2 linked regions of the Pelagicoccus sp. SDUM812003 genome follow. Each later gene encodes a partner of the first gene's protein in a complex. Links are inferred from orthologs where the notes say so. Each region holds a gene or a part of one and is shown on either strand. Other genes may lie near its edges.

Region 1 (4,237 bases):
CGGACTTGTCATTTTCCTATGGATACTCACCCAAAGCCGGAACAACCGACTTCAGCTGCTGAACGCAAATCTATCCAAGGCCAACGAAAAACTGCAGCTCCAACGCGCGACCATCGAGTCCCAGAATAGGATCCTCCGCCAAGGCAAGTCCGACCTGGAGAAACGCGTGAGGGAGCGAACCAAGGACCTCGAGCAAGCGAAACGGAAAGCCGAAGAATCCGACCACCTCAAGTCGGCCTTTCTCGCCAACGTTTCGCACGAGATTCGCACCCCCATGAACGCCATCATCGGCTTCTCCGACCTGCTCATGGCCAGCACCCAGACCCAAGGCGAGCAGCGCGACTTCATTCGCACCATCCAAAACAGCGGAAAGGACCTTCTCAATCTCATAGACGACATCATCGAGATCTCCAAAATCGAGTCGGAAAAGATCGAAATTGAAACGCAGGACATATCCGTAGATTGGATACTTAGCCAGACCCACGATACCTTTCGCGGCGTCTTGACCAGCTTTGGCCGCGACAACCTGCAGTTTCTCGTCGCCAAGGAGGAGCTCCCGGAAGGCTGCATCCTGAATACGGACCCCGATCGGCTCAAGCAAGTGCTCAAGAACCTGATCAGCAACGCGATCAAATTCACCCCGGATGGCTACATCCAGCTGGGCTGCAGACCGACCGCTCAAGGAGACGCCTTGGAGTTCTCGGTGGAGGACTCGGGATTCGGCATCAAGAAGGAACAGCTTTCGCTCATCTTCGAACGCTTCCAAAAGGGCGACACCAATCTCGGCCACACCTACCGAGGAAGCGGGCTGGGGCTGGCGATCAGCCAAAACCTCGTCTCCAAGCTGGGCGGCGCCTTGCGAGTCGAGTCGGAGTATCAGAAAGGAAGTCGCTTCTATTTCTCTCTACCCTGGGATGGTAGAATTCGGCGCGACTTCGACGTTCCGCAGGCCGAAGCCCCGGAAATCCCCCCTCCCTCCATTCCCCACAGGCCGCAGGAGCCGGTGCTTCTGGTGGAGGACGAGGAGACAAACTCCACCCTGATGGCGAAGATGCTGCAACAGCTTGGCGTGCCGTTCGTGCACGCCTCCTCCGGCGAGCGAGCGGTGGCCCTCTGCAAGCGAAGAACCTTTTCCGCTGTCCTCATGGATATCAAACTGCCCGAAATGCAAGGCGACGAAGCCGCCAGACGTATCCGAGAGATCGCCCCGGACCTGCCGATCATTTCCCAAACCGCCTACGCCATGGCAGGCGAGCGCGAGCGCTACAGCCACGATCCGTTCTCGGGCTACCTCTCCAAGCCGCTCTCCATATCCAGCCTCGCCCAAGCCCTCAACGCTACCGGACGCGTGCGCTAGGCGAGGCCGCGCCAGGTTTGCCCCCCCTCTAAAAATGCGTTGCCAGCGCATGCCTCCCTCCTAGCGTCATGGCTCTTCCGGTTCCACTTTTCGAGAAATGTTAGCCAAACGCATCATCCCTTGCCTCGACGTTCACGCCGGCCGCGTGGTCAAAGGCGTTAAGTTCAAAGAGCTCCGCGACGCGGGAGATCCCGTCGCCTGCGCCAAGGCCTACGACGAGCAGGGCGCCGACGAGCTGGTCTTTCTCGATATCACCGCATCCTCCGACGAGCGCCAGATCATGCGCGATGTGGTCGAGCAAACCGCCTCCGAGTGCTTCATGCCCCTGACCGTCGGCGGCGGTCTGCGAACGGTGGAGGACATCACCAAGATGCTGCACTCCGGGGCCGACAAGGTCTCGCTCAATACCGCAGCCATCAACAATCCCGACCTCATCTTCCAGTCGGCCCGCAAGTTCGGAAACCAATGCATCGTGCTGGCCATCGACGCCAAGCGCGACGGCGACTCCTGGCGCGTCTTCACTCACGGCGGACGAAACCCCACCCCGCTCGACGCCATCGAATGGGCCAAGAAGGGCGTCTCGCTAGGAGCGGGAGAAATCCTGCTCACCAGCATGGACGCCGATGGCACCCTCGCCGGCTACGACTGCGAGCTTACCCGACGCATCTCCGAAGCGGTGGAGGTACCAGTCATCGCGTCCGGCGGAGCCGGAAACCTGGACCACCTGGTCGACGTTCTCCAAAAGGGCAAAGCCGACGCGGTACTTGCCGCTTCCATTTTCCACTTCGGCACCTACACTATCGGCCAAGCGAAAGAGCGCCTCGCAAACGCCGGATTGCCCGCCCGTCTCTAGCCCCCTTACACGTCACTACCCTCTCGCCCCATGGAGCTCACCAAATTTTCAGACTACAGCCTTCGTCTCCTCATCTACCTCGCCCTGAACGACGATCGCCTGGTCTCGCTCCAGGAAGTCGCCGACGCCTACCAGATCTCCCGAAACCATCTGGTCAAAATCGCTGGAAACCTGAATCAGCTCGGCTACGTGCAGGCCACTCGAGGAAAAGGAGGCGGTCTGCGCCTCGCCAAAGCCCCACGGGACATCAACGCAGGACAGCTCGTCCGTCTCACCGAAGGAGACGCGCCGCTCATCGAATGCTTCGACCCAGTGAAAAACTCCTGCTGCTTGTCACCCGCTTGCGTGCTCAAAGGGGCCCTGAAACAAGCCGAAAACGCCTTCTATTCCGAGCTGGAACGATTCACTTTGGCCGACCTCGTCAAGCGTCCCGAAAACTTGCGAAGACAGTTCCCCAGCCTTAGCGAAAGTCGCGTTTCCGAATAGCTTCGACCTGACCTCGTATCTGCATTTCCGGTACAGATACCAAAACCCGCCGCCTCCCCAGCGCTCGATCTCGATCAGGGGAATTTTGAGCGCCTCGATTTCGATCTCGTTTTCGGACTGAAATCGATAGGTCGGATAAACGAAATTCATAGGTCCAGCGATCGCAGACTTCACGTGATGCGAAATCCAATACCAACGCCCCTGAAAGAGCGCTTTTTCCAAGGCAATCCATAAGTTGCATTATAAATACCTCTTTCTGGCATATCGGATGCTAAGCTTGGTGAGGAAATCAAACCTGATCCTCGCCTAATCCGATATGAACAAGAAAACGAACTCCTTGGCTGTCGCTGCGACCGTAGCGACCCTCACCCTCTCCTCGATCCTCTTTTCGGGCTGCGACGACAGCTCGGAAGCTGCTAGCGGCATCAGTCCGCAGAAGATGGCGGACGCTCTGCACCTCGTGATGAGCTCCGACCGTACCGTCTACACCCGCAACGTGGTCAACCGACTCACCAAACAGGACAAGGTCATCACCGCTAGCGAACATTGGGTGGATGACAAGGCCCTGCCGCTACCTGCTCAAATGTTCCGCATGGGGGCAGAGATGGTAGCCGAAAAAAGCAATGGTGAATTCAGTTATTCACTACAGTCGCTCTGGCCGATCAACAAGCAGAACGCTCCGAAAACCGATGCCGAAAAAGAGGGCTTGCAGTTCATCGCCGACAATCCCGGTCAAAACTACTACGCAGAGGAGACGCTGGGCGGCACCAAGTACTTCACCGGCATCTACGCCGACACAGGCGTAGCCGCAGCCTGCATCGACTGCCACAACGAGCACAAGGACTCGCCTCGCACCGACTTCAAGATGGGCGAAGTCATGGGCGGCGTCGTCATCAGAATTCCTCTCGACTAAATCATAAATCCATAATCTGAATACAATGAGCGAAACGCAAACACCCTCTCTCTACGACCGCATCGGCGGCGAAGCCGCCGTGGACGCCGCAGTCGACCTTTTCTACAAGAAGGTTCTCGCCGACGATCGCATCAAACACTTCTTCGAAGGCGTCGACATGAGCAAGCAGATCGGCCACCAGAAGAAGTTTCTCACCTACGCCTTCGGTGGAGCTCCCCAGTACACCGGTCGCAGCATGCGCGCAGCCCACAAGCGCCTGGTGGAGGAGATGGGCCTCAACGAAAGCCATTTCCACGCCGTGATGGAAAACCTCGGCGCCACCCTGCAGGAGCTTGGCGTGCCGATGGATATGATCGGCGAAGCTGCGGCGATCGCCGAGTCCACCAAGGGCGACGTGCTCAACAAGTAGCAACACCTCATCCCTCCCTGGCATGTCCCATCGCCATTGCAGCTGCCTCCATCCGATCGCCACGGCTAGCGCCCTATCGCTTGCCGTCGCGCTCGCGGGCTGCGGAAAGGAACCGGAAAAGAAGACGATCGCCCAGCCTTTCGATCCGGCCGCCGTCACGCTCGACGATCCCGACTTGATTGCGGGTCAACAAACCTGGCTCGGCACCTGCAAGACCTG
Region 2 (4,308 bases), on another replicon or contig:
GCCGCCATGCGCGAGCAGATGAAAACCCTTTCGCGTAAGGACGCCATCAAGGCGGTTCTCAAGGACGGGTTGATGTCTGTGATCGTGGATACGTACGAAGACGCGGCGAAGGTCGCGAACTACGTCGCCCCCGAGCACATGGAGCTGGAAGTCGATCCAAAGCAATTCTCCAAGCTGATAAAATCCATAACGACTGCAGGAGCCATCATGCAAGGCGGCTGGTCTGCCACGGCTTTGGGAGACTTCGTGGCAGGGCCCAGTCACGAGCTGCCGACCGGTCGCTCCGGCCAGTGCTACAGCGGGTTGCAGATCAGCGATTTCATGCGTCGGTCGAGCTTGGTGAAGTACAGCAAGGCGGCTCTTGGAAAGGCGGCTTCCGCCGTTGAGGCTTTTGCTCGTATGGAAGGTTTGGATGCGCACGGACGTTCCGTCTCGGTACGCTTAGAAAGGCGCTCATGAGCGCTTTGAATTCGCCTTCTGAATACGCGTTGTCGCATGTTCGCAAGCTGCACGCCTATACGCCCGGATTTCAACCGAAAGGAACGGGTTGGGTTAAGCTGAATACAAACGAGAACCCTTATCCACCTAGTCCGATGGTGGACGAAGCCTTGAAAGAGGCAATGGGAGATGCTCTGCGTTTGTATCCAGATCCTCGCAGCATGGCGCTTCGCGAAGCGGCAGCAAACTTGCACGGGCTTTCTCCTGATCAGTTGATTTTTGGAAATGGGTCGGACGACTTGCTAAACCTCCTCGTGCGAGCGTTCGCCTGCGAGAAAGCCGCCGGCTATCTGATGCCGAGCTACAGTTTGTATCCAGTTCTTTGTGGCATTCAAAACTCCGGCGTGGTGGAGCTCCCGTTCGATCGCAGCATGGAGTTGCCGATCGATGAGCTGATCGAGCTCGATGCGCGTATCCTGTTTATCACTTCGCCCAACGCTCCGACTGGTGTCGGCTTTTCCAACGAGGAGCTGGCCAAAGTGATCGAAGGCTTCGATGGCATAGTGGTGGTGGACGAAGCGTATGCGGATTTCGCGAAGGAGACTGCCGTGGATCTGCTTTCGCGCTTCCCGAATCTCGTGGTCACGCGCACCTTCTCCAAATCCTACGGATTGGCGGGCTTGCGACTAGGCTACGCCATGGCGGATCCTTCGGTTGTCGATATACTCGATCGCGTCCGAGATAGCTACAACGTCAATCGACTCACTCAGGCTGGCGGCCTGGCGGCCCTTCGAGACCAGAGCTACCTGAAGGCGGTGGTGGGAAAGGTGAAGCGCACCCGCGACTTCTACCGAGCGGAGTGGGAAGCATTGGGCTGGTTTTGCTATCCGTCCCAATCCAACTTCCTGTTCGTCGAGCCACGGAACGCCTCTGGGGAAACGGGTCCGGAAGTGGCGCAAGGGCTTTTTGAATACTTCAAGCAGCGCAAGATACTGGTGCGGTATTTCCCGTCCAGCCCCTTGACTGCGTCGTTCCTGCGTATCAGTGTGGGCGACGAAGATCAGATGCTCCACGTGAGCGAAACGATATCGAAATGGCTGAAGAACGCATAGCATCCCTCGAGCGCAATACGAAGGAAACCCGTATCGCGGCAGAGCTGAACGTCGACGGAAAGGGCAGAGCGGACATCGCGACTGGCATCCCTTTCTTCGACCACATGCTTACCTTGTTCGCGGGCCATGGACTGTTCGACCTCACGGTGAAGGCGGACGGAGACATCGAGGTCGACTACCACCACACCGTGGAGGATGTTGGCATCGTTTTAGGCGAGCTCTTCAAGAAGGCGCTTGGCGACAAGTCGGGCATCACGCGCTATGGTTTTTTCATCCTGCCCATGGACGAGTGCCTCACCCGGGTGGCCATCGATTTGGGCAACCGGCCCTACCTGGCCTACAAGGTGTCCGCTCCGACAAGCTACGTGCGCGATTTCAACATCATCCTGATCAAGGAATTCTGCCGAGGCTTTTCCAACAGTCTGGGAGCGAACCTGCACATCGAGTTGGAGTATGGCGAAGAGCCGCACCACATCGTGGAGAGCATCTTCAAGTGCATGGCGCGAGCGATCGATGCCGCCTCGCGTATCGATCCGCGCATGGAAGGACGGCTTCCTTCGACCAAGGGCATGCTTTAGAGCGTTCCCGAACTCTGATTAACTCCTAAGACTTTTCGAGATGAGCAAAGACATTGCTGTCATCAACTACGGCATGGGAAATCTGCGCAGCGTGGAAAACGCCTTGCTGAAGATCGGCGCCCAGCCGCGTATCGTGACTCGTCCAGAGCAAGTCGGAGAAGCGAGCGGGCTTATCTTGCCGGGCGTGGGCGCGCTGCGCGACTGCGTTGACGGCCTCAAGACCGCGGCCTTCGACGACTTCATCCGTGGCTGGGTCAAGGAGCAGCGTCCCTTCATGGGCGTTTGTCTCGGTCTCCAGGCTCTGTTCGAGCATTCGGAAGAAGACGATGTGACGGGGCTTGGCGTCCTGCCAGGAAAGGTTGTGCGCTTCAAGTCGCGTCCAGGATTTAAAATCCCGCACATGGGCTGGAATTTCGCGAAGCTGCAGCAGGAAGGCTCCCCGTACTGGGAGGAGCTCGATCCCGAAACGGACCGCTTCTACTTCGTGCACAGCTACCATATCCTGCCGGAAGATCCATCTATCACCTTGACCACCACCGACTACGATGGCGTCTTCACCAGCTCCGTAGCGGTCGGCTCCCTGCTCGCCAGTCAGTTTCACCCCGAAAAGAGCCAGCGGAATGGGCTGCAGCTCTACGCGAACTTCGTGGCTTCGTGTGATTAGGCCAACTGAAAACAGCGAACAGAAAAGCTAATAGTTACGAAGTCGGTAGCAGATACTTTACATGACCCGCATGTCGGGGTAATTAGTTGGTCTTCTTTGAATTAGGATTTCCTGATTCGCCGCCAACGCCTAACTTGCAACTCCGAGTTTCCTGACAATGAGCAAAGAAGCCATTCTCAAAATAGACGATCAAGAGCTGTCCTTTCCGATCATCGAGGGCACTGAAAAAGAGCGAGCGGTCGACCTGCGTACCCTGCGTGCGAAGAGCGGCGGCTACATTACTTACGACGAGGGCTTCGGCAACACAGGGTCGTGCCAGAGCGAGATCACCTTTATCGACGGGGAAAAAGGCATCCTTCGCTACCGCGGCTACCCGATCGAGCAGCTGGCGGAGAAGTCTGACTTCATCGAGAGCGCCTATTTGATCATCAACGGAGAGCTGCCCACCAAGAAGCAGCGGGCCCACTTCTCGAACCTCATTTCAGAAAACGCGGCGATCGACGAGCGCATGCACCGCATTTTCGAAGGCTACCCGCGCTCCGCGAATCCCATGTCGATCCTGGCGGCCATGATGAATTCGCTGGCTTGCTTCTATCCGCATCTGGCCACCAACGATCGCGCCACGGACTTGGAAAATTTCGAGAAGGCGGCGGCCTTCGCCATTTCCAAGGTGCGCACCATCACTGCGGCGGTTTATCGCGTGAGCCAAGGTCTGCCGATCATGTATCCGAAAAAGAACATCGGCTACTGCGACAACTTTTTGCACATGATGTTCTCCGAGCCGTACGACGAGTATCCTCGCGATACCATCCAGGCGTCCGCTCTGAATCTCATTTTGCTCCTGCATGCGGACCACGAGCAGAATTGCTCTACCTCCACCGTGCGCATGGTGGGCTCCGGGGGAGCGAATCTCTTCGCTTCCATCTCCGCAGGCGTATCCGCTCTTTGGGGACCTTTGCACGGCGGAGCGAATCTCGCGGTCATCCAGATGCTGGAAGCCATTCATGCGGAAGGCGACGACGGCAGCAAGTTCATCGAGGAGGCCAAGAGCGGCAAAAGCAATCGCCGCCTGATGGGTTTCGGTCACCGCGTCTACAAGAACTTCGATCCACGCGCCAAGATCATCGGCAAGGCCTGCGATCAGCTGCTGAACAAGCTCGGCATCAGCGATCCCTGTTTGGACATCGCTCGCAAGCTCGAGCAAGCTGCGCTGGCTGACGATTACTTCATCTCTCGCAACCTCTATCCGAACGTCGACTTCTACAGCGGCATCATCATGCGAGCCCTCGGCATTCCGGTGGAAATGTTCACCGTGATGTTCGCCATCGGCCGCATGCCAGGCTGGGTGGCCAACTGGATGGAGGTTTCCAGCAACCCGAAAGGACGAATCAGCCGCCCCCGCCAGGTCTATCAAGGCCCGGCCGTTCGCGACTACGTGCCGATCGCGGATCGCGGCTAAGCGAAAGCTCGGTAAAAGGCGAATTTCAGGAAAGGCGGCTCTCGGCAGGGAGTCGCC

The links. Proteins that work in one complex are often made in the same cells at the same time.
Region 2: the proteins of hisF (region 1) and hisH are in contact, whole or in part, in a crystal structure (PDB 6RU0), measured with the Thermotoga maritima proteins. The link is inferred for Pelagicoccus sp. SDUM812003 from one-to-one orthologs. Residues at the interface, in WP_004080486.1 of Thermotoga maritima: Met1, Leu2, Ala3, Arg5, Ser40, Glu41, Asp45, Glu46, Ala70, Glu71, Ile73, Asp74, Ile75, Pro76, Phe77, Asp98, Lys99, Ser122, Gln123, Glu161, Thr195, Leu196, Asn247, Arg249, Glu251; in WP_004080484.1 of Thermotoga maritima: Asn15, Arg18, Arg22, Arg117, Leu118, Pro119, His120, Met121, Gly122, Trp123, Asn124, Asn134, Gly135, Tyr136, Tyr138, Val140, Tyr158, Glu180, Lys181, Ser182, Ser183, Lys184, Ile185.

The regions. Positions count from the first base shown.
Region 1 is NZ_JARXHY010000007.1:210,611-214,847, reverse strand. The notes cover bases 413-3,332. They hold hisF (imidazole glycerol phosphate synthase subunit HisF), read left to right. Parts: upstream 413-1,454; coding sequence 1,455-2,210; downstream 2,211-3,332. Other genes in these bases: QEH54_RS11840 (DUF3365 domain-containing protein), read left to right, coding at 3,013-3,332; QEH54_RS11845 (Rrf2 family transcriptional regulator), read left to right, coding at 2,241-2,696; QEH54_RS11855 (ATP-binding protein), read left to right, coding at 413-1,357. Also shown: more of QEH54_RS11855, read left to right, coding at 1-412; more of QEH54_RS11840, read left to right, coding at 3,333-3,609; QEH54_RS11835 (group 1 truncated hemoglobin), read left to right, coding at 3,635-4,018; QEH54_RS11830 (c-type cytochrome), read left to right, coding at 4,041-4,237.
Region 2 is NZ_JARXHY010000014.1:105,846-110,153, reverse strand. What follows is about bases 990-3,980. They hold hisH (imidazole glycerol phosphate synthase subunit HisH), read left to right. Parts: upstream 990-2,168; coding sequence 2,169-2,792; downstream 2,793-3,980. Other genes in these bases: QEH54_RS17515 (citrate synthase), read left to right, coding at 2,950-3,980; hisB (imidazoleglycerol-phosphate dehydratase HisB), read left to right, coding at 1,532-2,128; hisC (histidinol-phosphate transaminase), read left to right, coding at 990-1,550. Outside these bases: hisD (histidinol dehydrogenase), read left to right, coding at 1-459; more of hisC, read left to right, coding at 456-989; more of QEH54_RS17515, read left to right, coding at 3,981-4,251. UniProt on the Escherichia coli protein: IGPS catalyzes the conversion of PRFAR and glutamine to IGP, AICAR and glutamate. The HisH subunit catalyzes the hydrolysis of glutamine to glutamate and ammonia as part of the synthesis of IGP and AICAR.